2 regions of the Evansella cellulosilytica DSM 2522 genome follow, and region 1 is predicted to be linked to the other one. Evidence: predicted binding sites of a transcription regulator. Region 1 holds the regulator's gene; the other holds the start of a gene.
What was found. The regulator NrdR, encoded in region 1, represses ribonucleotide reductase genes. The targets are predictions, from matches to a motif close to AACACNATATATNGTGTT.
Positions count from the first base shown of each region.

Region 2: BCELL_RS08520 (vitamin B12-dependent ribonucleotide reductase) is a predicted target of NrdR. The motif match lies at 3,559-3,576, and genes of this name have one in related genera.

Region 1 is NC_014829.1:3,412,512-3,420,647, forward strand. It holds gene thrS (threonine--tRNA ligase) at 1-221, opposite strand, end outside; gene BCELL_RS15810 (hypothetical protein) at 370-561, opposite strand; gene BCELL_RS15815 (putative sporulation protein YtxC) at 716-1,591, opposite strand; gene mqnC (cyclic dehypoxanthinyl futalosine synthase) at 1,863-2,972, opposite strand; gene dnaI (primosomal protein DnaI) at 3,114-4,049, opposite strand; gene BCELL_RS15830 (replication initiation and membrane attachment family protein) at 4,053-5,453, opposite strand; gene nrdR (transcriptional regulator NrdR) at 5,549-6,013, opposite strand; gene BCELL_RS15840 (hypothetical protein) at 6,049-6,459, opposite strand; gene speD (adenosylmethionine decarboxylase) at 6,657-7,019, opposite strand; gene BCELL_RS15850 (DUF2524 family protein) at 7,142-7,396, opposite strand; gene coaE (dephospho-CoA kinase) at 7,495-8,094, opposite strand.
Region 2 is NC_014829.1:1,876,991-1,885,126, forward strand. It holds gene gcvPA (aminomethyl-transferring glycine dehydrogenase subunit GcvPA) at 1-115, shown strand, start outside; gene gcvPB (aminomethyl-transferring glycine dehydrogenase subunit GcvPB) at 112-1,578, shown strand; gene BCELL_RS08510 (rhodanese-like domain-containing protein) at 1,847-2,215, opposite strand; gene BCELL_RS08515 (lipoate--protein ligase family protein) at 2,420-3,250, shown strand; gene BCELL_RS08520 (vitamin B12-dependent ribonucleotide reductase) at 3,715-6,270, shown strand; gene mntR (transcriptional regulator MntR) at 6,606-7,037, shown strand; gene BCELL_RS08530 (patatin-like phospholipase family protein) at 7,300-8,136, shown strand, end outside.

The DNA.
Region 1 (8,136 bases):
AGAATCTCTAAACCATCTTGTGAATCATACGTGATAATTTCAAGATTCCCATTTTCTACTAAAGGTTGACGTAAATCAACATACTGCCCATCGACTTTGCCTGCAAGTGCGTTTTTCTTTAATCCTGGTGAGATCGATCCTGCAATATCCTCAGTTGTCACACCTTTAGAAAACTCTTTCTTCGCACCATCTGGGAAAGTCATTACAATTTGATCTGACATATGAAAATACACTCCTTTTCTATTACGTTAAATTTGAAAAGGTTCTCAAGGTTAAAGCTTTCTATACTTGAGGAGCAATGTTTTTAAAAAACAAAAAACACCCGTCCCTCTCATACAAAGGGACGAGTGTGTTACACGTGGTTCCACCCTAATTCCTAAACAAGAAAACAACATGAACATTTTCCTGTCTAGCTTCATTCTCATATAACGGTGAGTTTCCGTCAGCACTTAATAAAGTCGTGACTCGTTCTGTACTGAAGTTTAGAGGTGGTAAGTGTCTCGCCAAACTAGGAAGCTTCCAGCAAATGTCTTCCCTCTCTGTAAGTTGATTCGAATACACCCATGTCCTCATCATTACTGATCCTTGATTTCCTTATGGATAGTATTATAATAAGTCGAATTAAGAAAAGCAAGTGTGTAATGGAAAAATTTATGTGAAGTTTAACGAATGTATATTTACAACTCAAAATAATTCCTAATTTCACTCTTATGATTTAAGATTGCAATAAATTAACGGTATTTGTATCTTCTTTATCAACGATATTCACTCTCTCCTCGAATATAGACAATAATGTTTGAACAAGTCCATCATATTCGTTTTCATGAGGATATATAAATATTTTTTTCGGTGCAATACAAACCAATGGTCCAATTACTCGTTGAGATAACGGAAGCGGATCCTCAAACATTAAGTCACGTGTTAGCCAATTGCGAATTTGCTGAAGTGATATACTTTCGCCACTGTCATCTTGTATTTCTATATTCTCATTTAAATACACATGTATCGTATCAATACGAGATTCATGATTTCTTAAGAATTCTCTGCACGTGTTAAGCATCACTTGGTAATCATGTTCTATTTTATACTCATCAATCGCTTTCTCTACTACATCGACGAGTTGAAGTTTAAATTTCCTTAATCGAAAAATGATAAAAGAGTCAAAGGAAAAGTGCATAGCCTCTTTAATAAAATGGTAATACAACATAAATAATTCTTTTTGCCATTCGATAAAGTTTGTTTTTAAAGGAACATCAGGCTTTTCATTAAAAAATACCTCTCTTGCGTGCTCAATAATTGCCCCTACCTCATATTGGTCCTCAAAGTAAAACCGACCTCTAATACATTCTTCTAGCCATATAGGCAAAAATTTTTTTATCGTTACATTCGTTAATACGGTTGCTACTAACTTTTTTCTTTGACTCATTCCACCTCCGAGAATAGTAGAGAAATTGATACTTAAATTTGTATACTGTTCTGTCTTCTCTATACTAATTGATTTTTTCACACCACCATATGTACTTAATGAATGAAGCAATTGATGATAGAAGGCCTCACATAAAGAGGAATCCTTAAATTGAATCGTTAACAACAGCAGCCCCTCCCAATCGTGCAAATCGAGTTGAGCGTCTCGGGAGTAATTCATCGTTAGTTTCAACTCTTCTTTTGCAAACATCTAATCTAATACATATATATGGACGTACTGTTTAATTATGAATCGGGAATTTGAAAACGATCATATATTTTAAAAAAACTTATAATTTGATATAAAATTTAATATTAAATACATGATGGAGGAGTAGAAATATAAAAAAACTCCAAATGGTTGCTAGGCGACCTTTTGGAGTAAATCATTTAGTTTTTTAGTTTTGCATAATGAAGTCTTTCTCTGCTGATTCTTTTTCTTCGAAAGTGTGCAGAACGCGATATTTTGTATCACGTTGTGCAGGTGTTTTACCTGCTTCACGAATTAACCTCAATATTAAGTTAGTGTTTACTTTATGTGTCGCCCCTGCAGCGGATACAACATTTTCTTCAATCATCGTACTTCCAAAGTCATTACAACCAAAAGATAACGATTTTTTCCCAACCTCTGGTCCCATTGTAACCCAGGAGGATTGGAAGTTTGGAATGTTGTCTAGGAATATTCTCGAAATTGCAACATTCTTCAAATAATCCTCTGGAGTTAGCTTTTCTGCTTTCATGTTAGTATTATCTGGTTGGAATAACCATGAAATAAAGGCAAGGAAGCATTCTGTTTCATCTTGGGCATCACGAACACGCTTTAAGTGAAGCGCACGCTCTTCAAATGTTTCTCCAAATCCAATAACCATCGTAGCAGTTCCGTGCATTCCAACGTTTTTAGCTGTTTTCATACAGTCGATCCACTCTTCCCAAGTACCTTTTAAACGGCTAATGCGTTTTCTTGTTCTATTATCAAGTATTTCCGCACCACCACCTGGCAGTGAATCCAAACCTGCTTCGTGAAGTTGACGGCATACTTCTTCTAATGATAACCCAGAAACTTCCACCATTTTATATATTTCTGCTGGTGAGAATGAATGCATCGTAATTTGAGGGAAACGTTTTTTAATTTCCTTTAATAAATTCGTATAATAGCTAAATGGCAAATCTGGATTCGTTCCACCTTGCATTAATATTTCAGTTCCACCAATATCAATCGTTTCTTGAATCTTTTTAAATATTTCCTCATCATCTAACACATAACCCTCTTCATGTCCTGGTGGTCGATAGAAGGCACAAAATCTACAATAAGTATCACAAAAATTTGTATAGTTTACATTCCTCCCAATAACAAATGTCGTTACTGGATCAGGGTGCCATTTTTGCATCATTTCGTTAGCTACTGCTCCGATTTTTTCAATTTCATCACTTTCATAAAGCTGAACAGCATCCTCAACAGAAATCCGTTCACCATTACGAGCGCGATCAAGAATATGATCAATACTCATCATTTTCCCCCATTCCTATAAAACTAGTAAGTAGGCAAGCCATATCATATATAAAATAACAATTATTATTACTTATAAAACTATCGTAACATATAATCCTAGTAATTTCCTTGGAAAAGCTTGAAAATTATCGATACGAAACTATGCTCGTTTATTTTCCCCATTCATAACAATAACATCATTTAAATAACGTATTCTTTCCATGATTCTTTTTGCCTTTAGCTCATCCATTTTTTCTACTCCACCTCTTTGCGTGTAAGAAAGATGATGTTCTAGCTCATCAAGGTCAAAGTTCGAAGTAAAGAGCGTTGGCAGCTTTTCCATCATTCTATACTGCAGTAATGCGCCTAAAATATCATCTCTCACCCAGTTAGACATTGTTTCTGCCCCAATATCGTCTAAAATAAGAACAGGAGCTTGCTTCACTTCATCAAGCTTCGATTGATATGATCCATCAGATATACCATTTTTTAGCTCTCGAAAGAAGTCTGGAGCATAAACAATCAGAGTAGAAACTTCTCTATCTGCTAATTCATTCGCAATGGCACCCATCAGAAACGTTTTTCCAACACCAAATGGGCCATATACGTACAATCCTCTTCCATTTTCTCCTGGTTTCACATTAACGATAAACTCAAGCGCATTGGCTACTGCCATCATTCTCGAAGAATGGTCTTCATGAATATCGTCAAACGTTGCCTGAGTCATTTCTTTTGGTACATATAAGCTTTTTATTAATGACGATTGGCGCTTTCTTTCATCAGCCGTTTTCTTTACTGAGCACACCTGGTACTCTAGCTGTAAATCGTCCCGGTATGTTGATAGCTTCGGCTGATATCCTTTCATGATATTCAAACAGGCTTCAACACCCGGACAATTGTCACAGTTATCCCACTGCGTTTTATATTGATATAGTTCATTTATCGCACGATCTAATTGTTCATTCGTTACATGTGGATTTTCGGATAAAAAGTTTTGAACACGCTCGCTGCTTAATGTTTCAACCTTCATTTTTTGGAATCTTTTTTCAAACTTTCCATCAGAAAAATGTTGTAATGAATCTCTAATCGAATCCAACTTTTATCCCTCCTTCTTCGAGTTCTTTAACATTTCTTTATATAATTCCACTTTCTTTTTAGCTTCTGACAATTGTTCTGCACTTTCTGTTTTGCTTTTCCACTTATCTTCCGTCATCCATTTAGGCAAAGGTTCTTGGCGTACATTTTTAGAAGTATTCTTTATCGTATTAGCCGCCTTCGTTTCTTTACTTTTTTGGAAGCTTTCTATTTTATCATATTCTTTCCTAGCAAAATTCATCGCTTCTTTCACCGTCTTTAAATTCGCTCGCGCCCAGTGACTGGCAATTTTATATGCTAAGTTTTTATTTAATTTTTTATCATGCATAATAAAAATATATTCAAGTAAAACATTTACAACACCAGGTTCAAGCTTATAATCAAACATGAGCTTTTCAATTATCTCTAAATCGCTTGGCGAAACTTTAGCACCATTTCCCCAGTCCTGCATAAATTCAATTGGTGATGTCGTTTCGAAGTAATAAATTTGTTCTTCTTCTGCTGTTTTAGGTTTTTCTATCGTACGTAGCGCTTCCGGATGTACTCGTAAGCCAAGTGTAGGTGGCTTATCGATTTCATTCATACGGTACCTACGTTTCACTTGTTTTTTGAATTCTTCTTCATCTAACTCATCGGTATGCAAAATGGAATCTTGGACAACCTTACTCATTTCATTAGGGGTTAATTTATATAAAAATGCCATTTTATAAATTAATGCTTTTTTATCTCGTTTTAATAGCCCATCCTTCACTACAAATGGAGGCAAAAATGATAAAAAGGCGTTAAAGTCAAAATCAATTCCTTCAATAATGTAATTTTCATTCTTCTTGCGTCCCTCAAGAGCGTCACTTCTTGTTAAAACATCATCCATATCTGGGTGTACACTATTTAATTCTGAAGGATGTAGAGAAGTAAATACTTGATCAAATGATCTCGTAATATCTTCATGATTGCTAATATCGACTTGTTCTACTTTAAAGCAGTTACGTAGCTGAATATATCTGTCTTTACTTCCGATTCGATTATATAAAAAGACACTCAACATATCATCTAAAAAAAAGGATTCTGGTGACATTGGAGGTTGTAATTCATAATAATGAACAAATTCATCTGTCTGTTTTTCTCTATATACTTTTAACAATCCTATTGCTTCTAGCTTTTTTCGCTCTTGAAAAATTTCATCAAGGTGCTTTCCCGTATAGATCATTAATGTTTTATGTGTTCGCTCAATTTTTTTACCTACATGCCTACTTAACTCGCTTGCTAACGTCATATATAAACTAAAAGCTGTAGCTCCTATTAACGGTTGATATAGTAACGTTAATACATCTCTATCTGTTTCGTGTAAGCGATCCTTCATATAAGCAATAAATCGATCAGACGGTAAAATTTCTTTCCAATGCAAAGCCTTCACCTTTTCTTCTTTAAAGTTAGTAATAGATATATATATAGTCGATAAAGATAAAAAAGGAGCGTTCACTTCGCTCCAAGATCATCATTCTACTTTTTATTTTCCCTATCTAATAGTTCTTTAAGTTCTTCAACAAATACGTTTATATCTTTAAACTGTCGATAAACAGAAGCAAACCGCACATATGCAACATCATCTAATACAACGAGATGCTCCATTACTTGTTCACCAATTTCATTAGATGGTACCTCTGATAATCCCTTGTTGCGAATCTCTTTTTCAACATCTTCTACAAGTTTTTCAAGCTTTTCTAACGGGACTGGACGTTTTTCACAAGCACGAATAAGACCTCTCAATACTTTCTCTCTACTAAATTCTTCTCTATTTCCACCTTTTTTCACAACAATTAATGGTGTTTTTTCAACACGTTCAAAGGTTGTAAAACGGTAGCTACATTCCTCACACTCTCTACGGCGGCGAATGGAATGCCCTTCATCACTCGGCCTTGAATCTAAGACCCTTGTCCCATTATGATGACAGCTTGGACAAATCATATGTTGATCATCTCCGATTGGTCTTTATCCGTTAATTAATATTTAATAAGCTCGTCTCCTAAGCCACTACCTATAAAAGTTAGTCGCTTGTCTAAATCTTCATAAATCCCATAAATAACATGACGACTATGTCCAAAATCAGTAAATAGCACCGTATCTGTATCTACTGAAATATCCACAGCTGTTTTATTTGGTCTTACCATAATAACAGTAAAAACAATTAACTTCTTCTTTCCTTTCTTTACTTTCACAATTACTTCTCCACGATCCTCTTCAACTCTAGCTATTTCATAACCTTGGCGCTGATTTATTACACCTTCGATTTCTGCAATAACTTTATCTTTCATTGCTTTGTAATACCGTGTCCTTAACTTTTCATCAAAATGATTTTCCTTCGTTTCTGTATGATTTCCTAAATACAATTTTGCTTTTTGTATTATTCCCATTTTATCATCCCACCTTACCAATTTAAGAATAGCAAGAAATAAGACTTTATTCAATTAAAATTAGATGGAAATAATGAAAAGTTAATGCATAAGGAATGTGACACCATCGGTAATTTGGTGTCACATTAATGAAATGTTAAAAGCTAATTTAAAACAGTTTTTGAAAGTTTTGCACTTTCTCCTTATCTACCCTTTTCTTATTGATTTATTTTGATAGGACCTATACCTCGAGATAATTCTAACGATTGTGTCGACTTTGCTTCTAGAGATCCCATAATATAGTTTGCTGCAACATGCGGGTCTAGATCTCCACAAGTGTAAATATCAATGCTAGCATATTTATGCTCCGGAAAACTATGAATAGTTAAGTGTGACTCACTAATGATCACTACTCCACTTATTCCGTATGGTGCAAATTTATGAAATACTACTTCTCTTACTTCCGCACCCGCTTCTAGTGCCGCATCCACAAAAACCCTTTCCATGTATTGCATATCAATTAATTTTTCTAAGTTACAATCCTTTAATTCTGCAATAACATGCCTGCCCATCGTATTCATAAGAGTCACAACCCCTTTACAACTTGCTATTCGCTTTTTCACACATAGCACGAGGAAAAACAATGTTATCAACCATAAGCTTGCTGTGTATGGGTTTGAAGAACTTTTATTCACTCAAAAAACTATATTCCTCTTGTCATTACTTCTTGTGTGTAAAGTACGAGGTCTCTCGCCTCACGAATAGCTACTTGCTCTTCAGGAGTAGCGGTTTCTAAAAGGACACTTGCCTCTTCTTCTAATTCCTTTAATTGTTTGAACGCATAACTATACTCTGTTGGATCGTATTCTCTTATTATTTTTATATCTAATAATTCCTTTTGCGCTTCCTCGACTGTCTCTTTTACGTTCATCATGTAATGTGTAATGCTAGTATTCATTCACTTACCTCCATATATGTTGTCTAACGTTATTATGAAGTGTAACGTGTAAAAAGATACACTTTCATTCACAGAAGTAACAAATGGAGATGCTAAATTTATTTGCATATTAATTGCCAGCGGTGAATGAGTTCATTTAATTGCTTTTTAGTGTCTTCAAATGTGCCATCATTGTAGATAATTGCATTTGCGTATTTTTTCTTTTCGTCAATTGGTATTTGTGCATGTATTCGGCTAAGTGCTTCTTTTTCCGTTGATGAATCACGAGTCATGAGGCGTCTTAACTGTATCGTTTGAGGGACATATACTAGTAATACCTTCTCGACAAGAGAAAGAAGGTTACTCTCTATTAATAAAGGGATATCTAAAATAACAGTTTTATAACCATTTTTTTTATACATATTCGTTTCTTCTTTCATTTTTCTTCTAACAACGGGATGAACGATATCATTCAGTGCTTTTCTTTTCCCTTCATCTTTAAAAATAATTGAACCAAGCTTTTTTCGATCAATAGACGTGTCATGCAATAAAATGCCTTCTCCAAAGGTTTCCACAATTTTGATGTAAGCTTCACGTTTAGGCATTACAGCTTCTTTTGCTATTTGATCTGCATCTACTATTGGAAATCCTTTCTCCTTTAGCATAAGGGAGACAGTAGACTTCCCTGTAGCTATGCCTCCAGTAAGTCCGATAATCATGTGATACCTCCTTGTCCTAGTCATGATATGTATAAAGGGGTG
Region 2 (8,136 bases), 1.5 Mb from region 1:
CGATTTATCACGTGATTATCCAGACAAAGGACACTTCATGCTCGTTACGGTAACAGAGCTTCGCACGAAGGAAGAAATTGATAAATTTGTAGCGGTATTGGGGGGAGTACAATGATTCATCAACAAGATCAAGCGTTAATCTTTGAAATTAGTAAAGAAGGTAGAATAGGACATAGCTTGCCTGAAATGGATGTCCCTGAAGTCGCTTTAGATGAACTTATACCATCACAATTCCAAAGAGAAGAGGCGGCAGAGCTACCAGAGGTTTCAGAACTGCAACTCGTTCGTCATTATACAGCACTTTCACGTCGTAATCATGGGGTTGATTCTGGTTTTTATCCATTAGGATCATGTACGATGAAGTATAATCCGAAAATAAATGAAGATGTGGCGAGATACCCTGGCTTTGCTCACATTCACCCTTATCAAGCGGAATCAACTATACAAGGTGCTTTAGAGCTAATGTATCATTTACAAAACTCTCTAGCTGAAATAACAGGTATGGATGAAGTGACGCTTCAACCAGCTGCAGGTGCTCATGGTGAATGGACGGGGCTCATGATGATCCGTGCGTTTCATGAGGCGAACGGAGATACACATCGTACTAAAGTGATCGTTCCAGATTCAGCACATGGAACGAACCCTGCTTCTGCAACTGTAGCAGGTTTTGAATCGGTTACAGTACGTTCGAATGAAAAAGGACTTGTTGATTTAGATCACTTAAAAGAGGTTGTCGGAGAAGATACAGCTGCACTTATGTTAACGAACCCAAATACGCTAGGTTTATTTGAAGAGCAGATTGTAGAGATGGCTGAGATAGTTCATAACGCTGGCGGGAAGCTTTATTATGATGGTGCCAATTCAAATGCGATTTTAGGAATTACAAGACCTGGAGACATGGGATTTGATGTTGTCCACTTAAACTTGCATAAAACATTTACAACACCTCATGGAGGCGGAGGACCAGGATCTGGACCAGTAGGAGTAAAGAAAGACCTCATTCCATTTTTACCAAAGCCGACTGTCGTAAAAGATGGAGAGACGTACCGTTTTGAGTATAACCTTCCTCAATCGATCGGAAGAGTAAAGCCTTATTACGGAAATTTTGGTATAAATGTGAGAGCGTACACTTATATCCGTACGATGGGTCCAGAAGGATTAAGGCAAGTATCAGAGCATGCGGTTCTTAATGCGAACTATATGTTCCGCCGTTTACAACCATATTACGATGCTCCGTATACTCAGCATTGTAAGCATGAATTTGTTTTATCTGGACGTAGGCAGAAAAGGTTAGGGGTCAGGACGCTTGATATTGCTAAAAGACTACTGGACTTTGGTTATCATCCACCAACGATTTATTTCCCATTAAATGTAGAAGAATGTTTAATGATTGAACCTACAGAAACGGAATCGAAAGAAACGTTAGATGAATTTATCGATGCGATGATTCAAATTGCTAAAGAAGCGGAGGAAACACCGGAAATCGTTCAAGAAGCACCACATCACACAGTTATTGATAGACTTGACGAGACAACAGCTGCAAGAAAACCGGTGTTAAGATATACGAAAGAAGATTAAGTTCTCTATCATAAAAACGCTCGTATTGGTTTCCAACCTTTACTAATATGAGCGTTTTTTTGTTTGCGAGTAGAGCACTAGTACTTTAAGGGGTTGATCAACCTCTTAGCAATGTCAGGAGTCGACGAATCTCATAAAGCTTACTATAAGTGGGTGTGCGGCGTGTTAAGCCATTGCCATAACTATTAATAGCTTATTGGAACAGCCTCTAAAATAAAAAAAATGTTATAACAGCTTCGTGAAGCAGTTATAACATTTTTTATTTCATTTATTTTTTTATTTTTCCTGACCACTTTCTAAATCCGCCTTTTAGCATAACGATATTCTCTACACCACGTTTTTTTCTTAGGAATTTTGCAGCTTGGACACAGCGTGTACCATTTTGACAGTATAAGTACACAGGCTTGTCAGGTCTAATCTCTGCTTTTCGTTGTCGGATTTGAGAGAGTGGAATATTTCTAGCACCTAATATGTAACCAGTATTAAATTCCCTTTCTTCACGAACATCGATTAGCTGAGCTTTTCTATAATCTTTTCGAAATTCGTCTTGCTCCATTGTTGTTAGATAGCTTGGCTTTTTCATGCGCAAGATGAGAAATATAATTAATATTAATGTTAGAACGATTAACGTCCACATAGAGGGTCCACTCCTTTATAAATATATACTTATAAAATGATATACCGAAAAAGTAATAGTTGCAATGTTATTTGCTTAAGATTCAATAGAAAATTCAATTTCTTTCATTAGAAATGGTTTTAACTTGAGCATGTAACTTTGAAGTTTGTTTCATTTTATGTATGATAAATACGTATATTTTAAATTAGTTTGTGAGGTTGAGATATGGAAACGTGGTTTTATCTAGATTCAGAAAATAAAGATCCTGCTTATAATATGGCATTAGATGAGAAGCTAATGGATTGGCATCGAGAAAAAAAACTACCGCCAATTATTCGCTTTTACGGTTGGAACCCAGCAACTTTATCTGTAGGTTATTTTCAAAAGGTAGAAAAAGAAATTGATTTAAAAGCAGTGAAAGAGCATGGGTTAGGTTTTGTAAGAAGACCTACTGGTGGGAGAGGAGTGCTTCATGAAGATGAACTGACATACAGCGTCATTGTGTCAGAAGACCACCCGCAAATGCCTGAAACTGTAACAGAGGCTTACCGTGTAATATCGGAAGGGTTACTAGAAGGCTTTAGAGAGCTTGGTCTCGATGCTGAATTTTCGATTCCAAGAACGGATGAAGAGAAGAATGCGTTAAAGCGTCCGCGCTCAGCAGTTTGTTTTGATGCGCCCTCTTGGTATGAATTAGTAGTCGAAGGTAGAAAAATTGCTGGTAGTGCACAGACGAGGCAAAAGAATGTGATATTACAACATGGTTCGATAATATTAACGCTGGATGAAGATAAGCTTTTTGACATTTTTAAGTATCCTAATGAAAGGGTAAGGGAACGTATGCAAAAAGCTTTCAAGAATAAAGCAGTAGCAATAAATGACTTAACAAATAAAAAGTTTACAATTGAAGATATGAAGAATGCGTTTAAGGTCGGTTTTGAAAAAGCATTGAACATTAGCTTGAACCCTATTTCATTAACGAAGGAACAAGAAAGGGAAGTACAAGATTTAGTGTCGGTGAAGTATGGCACTGACGATTGGAACTTTAAAATGTAAGTAAATAATTATCTAATGAAAAACATTTTTCATTTCTTGAAAAATGTTTTTCTTTCTTATAAACAAAGCAACTTATAAAACGAACATATCAATTTGTCGATAGAGGAAAATCTATGTCGTTGTTCGACAAATCGTACGACTATATTCGTCGATTTTTTACAACTGATGAATTTTATTAATACACTGAATTAGCACATAAAGATCTTTGTTTTTCTCTATTTTTCATCATAATTTAGCAATTTTAAAAGTTGACAAATTTATTTGTATCACTACAAAGATCAATATATGGTACTTTTGTTGTGAAAGTGAACACTATATATTGATGACTTTTATTTTGTGTGCTATAGTGAAACAAGCAATCAATGAGATTGGCATATGTTGCCATGACAACAGAAACCGATCCTTGAAATTTATAAAAATATGAAAAAAATGTAGAAAGGGAGCGGAGGCCTGTGACTACGTATATGTCTGAAAAAACGATCAACGTTGAGGCGCTAAACCGAGACATTGAACAGTTTCCTCAAGTATTTCCGATTACTCCAGACATGAAAATGAAGCAAAGTGGAGTATCGAGGTTGGTTATGTTAGACCGCTACACGTTTAAAGACACCGAGAAAAAAACATTAAAAATAGGAGACTTTGTCGTATTAACAGTTAAGGCAGATCCTAAGTTTCCAGCTCGTGGTTATGGTTTTGTTGTTGATATTAACTGGCCAGAAAACCGTGTGAAGATCGCCGTTGAGGATGAATTTTTAGGGGTGTTAGATGATCCAGAGGAAAAAGAGACGGGGATAGTAGATCGATCTCTTGATACGATAGACAAGCCGCTTGAGGTCTATTATGAGCAAATAGCAAAGCGTAATGCTCGTGGTTTGGCTGAAGTAGAGGTGGATCCTCAGAAACAAGTGGAATCATTTGAAAAATTCTATCACGAACTTGTTAATATGAACTTCGTACCTGCAGGACGAGTTCTCTATGGAGCTGGTGCAGAAACGGATGTGACGTACTTTAACTGTTACGTGATGCCTTTTGTCGCGGATTCTAGAGAAGGAATCTCTGAGCACCGTAAGCAAGTAATGGAAATTATGAGTCGTGGCGGTGGCGTTGGTACTAATGGCTCTACTTTGAGACCGAGGAACGCATTAGCTCGCGGAGTTAACGGTAAATCATCAGGATCTGTATCATGGCTAGATGATATAGCAAAGCTAACACATTTAGTAGAACAAGGTGGCTCGCGTAGGGGAGCACAGATGATAATGCTAGCGGATTGGCATCCTGATATTTTAGAATTTATTATATCGAAGATGCAAAATCCACGAATTCTTAGATACCTACTTGAGAATACGGAAGATGCACAAATTCAAAGACTCATAAAGGAAAAATTAAGTTTTACCCCTTTGTCAGAGCTTGATGAAGCAATGTATCAAAGTATCGTTAATTATAAACATATTCCTGGGACCGGTGGATTTGATCCGAAAATCATTCGGGAAGCTGAAGAAAAATTGTCAACAGGTGGGACATACTCTGTAAACAATTCGGAGTTTCTAACTGGTGCAAATATATCTGTATGTATTACGAAAGAATTCATGGAAGCTGTTGATAATGATGAAGATTATGCTCTACGTTTTCCAGATGTTGAAAATTATAATGAGAAAGAAATGGAAGCCTATAATCGTGAGTGGCATGAATACGGGGATGTACGCGAATGGGAAGCATTAGGATTTGGCGTACGTACTTATCGCAACATTAAAGCGAAAGAGCTTTGGAATCTTATTAATATTTGTGCAACGTATTCAGCAGAACCCGGCATTTTCTTTATTGATAATGCAAACGAAATGACAAATGCTAAGGCGTACGGCCAAAAAGTAGTAGCAACAAATCCATGTGGAGAGCAACCACTTGCACCATACTCTGTATGTAACTTGGCTGCAGTCAATTTAGCGGAAATGGCAGATAAAGATAATAAAGTTGTTGACTTCAAAAAACTAGAGCAAACTGTTGCGACTGGTGTGAGAATGCAAGATAATGTCATTGATGCAACGCCATATTTCCTTGAAGATAATACGAAGCAAGCCAAGGGAGAGAGACGTGTAGGTCTTGGTGTGATGGGACTTCACGACTTACTAATATACACTGAGACTGTTTATGGATCTGAAGAAGGTAATGCGTTAGTTGATAAAATCTTTGAAACAATTGCTACAACTGCCTATCGTACAAGCATTGAACTTGCAAAAGAAAAAGGAAGTTTCCCATACTTAGTAGGTAATAACGAGCAAGAAACAAATCACTTAAGAATGAAGTATATTAATACAGGCTATATGAAAAAAATGCCTGAAGATGTTCGACAAGGGATACTACAGTATGGTATTAGAAACTCTCATTTACTAACAGTCGCACCTACAGGGAGCACTGGTACAATGGTTGGTGTAAGTACTGGTTTAGAGCCATACTTTTCATTCTCCTATTTCAGAAGCGGGCGTCTTGGGAAATTTATAGAAGTAAAGGCAGAAATATTACAATCTTATTTAGAGCGGCATCCAGAAGCGGATCCAAATGAACTACCTGAATGGTTTGTATCAAGTATGGAACTTTCACCAGAGGCGCATGCGGACGTACAATGTGTTATTCAACGATGGGTAGACAGTTCTTTAAGTAAAACGGTAAATGCTCCACGTGGATATACAGTTGACCAAGTAAAAAAGGTATACGAGCGTCTATATAAAGGTGGAGCAAAAGGTGGTACCGTATATGTCGACGGTAGCCGTGATTCACAAGTACTGACTCTAAAAGCAGAAGAGAATGATATGTATGCTGTAGAGCTTGCTGGTGAACCAGAACAAGATACGGAAAAGAAGCCAGTCGTCCTCGTGGATACAATTGCTGACGTAAGAAGCACTTCTGTTACTTACGGAAGTGAAGTTGGTGATACATGTCCAGTTTGTCGTAAAGGGACCGTAGAGGATATTGGTGGTTGTAATACATGCACAAACTGTAGCGCACAGCTGAAGTGTGGATTGTAATTTTAAAATTTGATCACTTAAGACTATGTTGAAGAGGTAACTACTTTGACATAGTCTTTTTACGATTGATTGAAAATTTTCAAACGATGCGTTAGAAATATCGACGCACGTAGTAGGGAGAAAAAACGTCCCATTCACTACACTGGCGATGTTTATTGTTTTATGAGCTCCTTAAACGAAGTGACTTATTTATTGCCTTTATAAGTTCATTTATGTTAGCGTAAGCTAGTACAACAATTTGTTTTATAGTATAATTTTACATAGATAAAACAGCATATAAAGTAGTACATAGATCATGTATTCGTGTATATCGTAAAAAGTTTGGAGGGGACCACATGCCTACACCGAGCATGGAAGATTATTTAGAAAGAATATACTTATTAATAGAAGAGAAAGGGTATGCAAGAGTGTCTGATATCGCAGAAGCCCTTGAGGTACATCCATCCTCGGTAACAAAAATGGTACAGAAATTAGATAAAAGTCAATATTTAGTATATGAAAAATATCGTGGTCTTGTGCTAACAGCTAAAGGTAAAAAAATTGGGAAACGTTTAGTATATCGCCATGATCTCTTAGAAGAATTTATGAAGATCATTGGAGTAGACAAAGACAATATTTACGAGGATGTAGAAGGAATCGAACACCATCTTAGTTGGGATGCAATTGATCGAATTGGAGACTTAGTTCAGTATTTTGATGAAAACCCAGAACAAGTGGAGCAATTGCGTTTAGTTCAGAAGAAGAATGATGAGTTAGAAGGAAGTTGACTCAAGAGGTTGATTTTTAAAGGCACTGAAAAAGTACAGATCATCGCTCGCCTGATAGGAGAACCCCACTCCTATCAGGCTTTTTAACGATTACGACGGTTACGCGCATTGCTTAGGGACACTGGAAAATGGAAAGAACACCACTTTTTCAATGCCCTTGATTGTTACCTTTTGAGTCAGTCTTTGTATGAATATTTTTTACCCTTTATTAGTAATCATTTTTTTGTAAATCGTGATTACAATGTAATAGGGGGTGATACCCATGTTAAAAGTTGACGGGGTATTTGCAGGTGGTGGTATAAAATCATTTTCATTTGTTGGTGCATTAAGAGTAATGAAAAACGAAAATATTGAATTTGAAAGATTAGCCGGTACAAGTGCCGGTGCAATCGTCGCTGCATTTATTAAAGCTGGTTTTACAGTAGATGAAATAGAATCTATTTTAGATGGTCTTGATTTGGAAGAATTATTAGAGCCTAAAAGAACAGGAGTTATATTTCAGTTTTATAAATGGATTCGCTTATATCGTAATATGGGGATATATAAAGGAGCCTTACTAGAAAAGTGGTTGGAAGAGGTTCTAATGGAGAAAGGTGTTAAAACCTTTAATGATTTACCACCAGGATCATTAAAGATGGTAGCATCGGATATAACAACAGGGCAGCTTCTCGTGTTACCTGATGACCTAAAGAGGTATGGTATTATTCCTGAGACCTTTTCTGTAGCTAGAGCAATTAGAATGAGTTGTAGTTTACCGTTTTTCTTTGAACCAGTTAAACTGCAAAATAGTAATGGAAAGCATTCTGTTATAGTAGATGGGGGAGTCCTCAGTAATTTTCCAATTTGGTTGTTTTCTAATAGTGAAAATAAAAAGCCAGAAAGACCAGTAGTAGGCTTTAGGCTAACACCTTCCATGGAAATGGTTTCTCAACGAGAAGTAAGTAATGCTTTTTCTATGTTACATTCAATGGTAGAAACGATGTGGAAAGCCCATGATCTAAGACACATATCTAAGTTACATGAGAAAAATATCGTGTTCATACCTGTAGATAAAATAGCAGCTACGCAATTTTCCATAAGTGAAGAAGAGAAAAAAGAA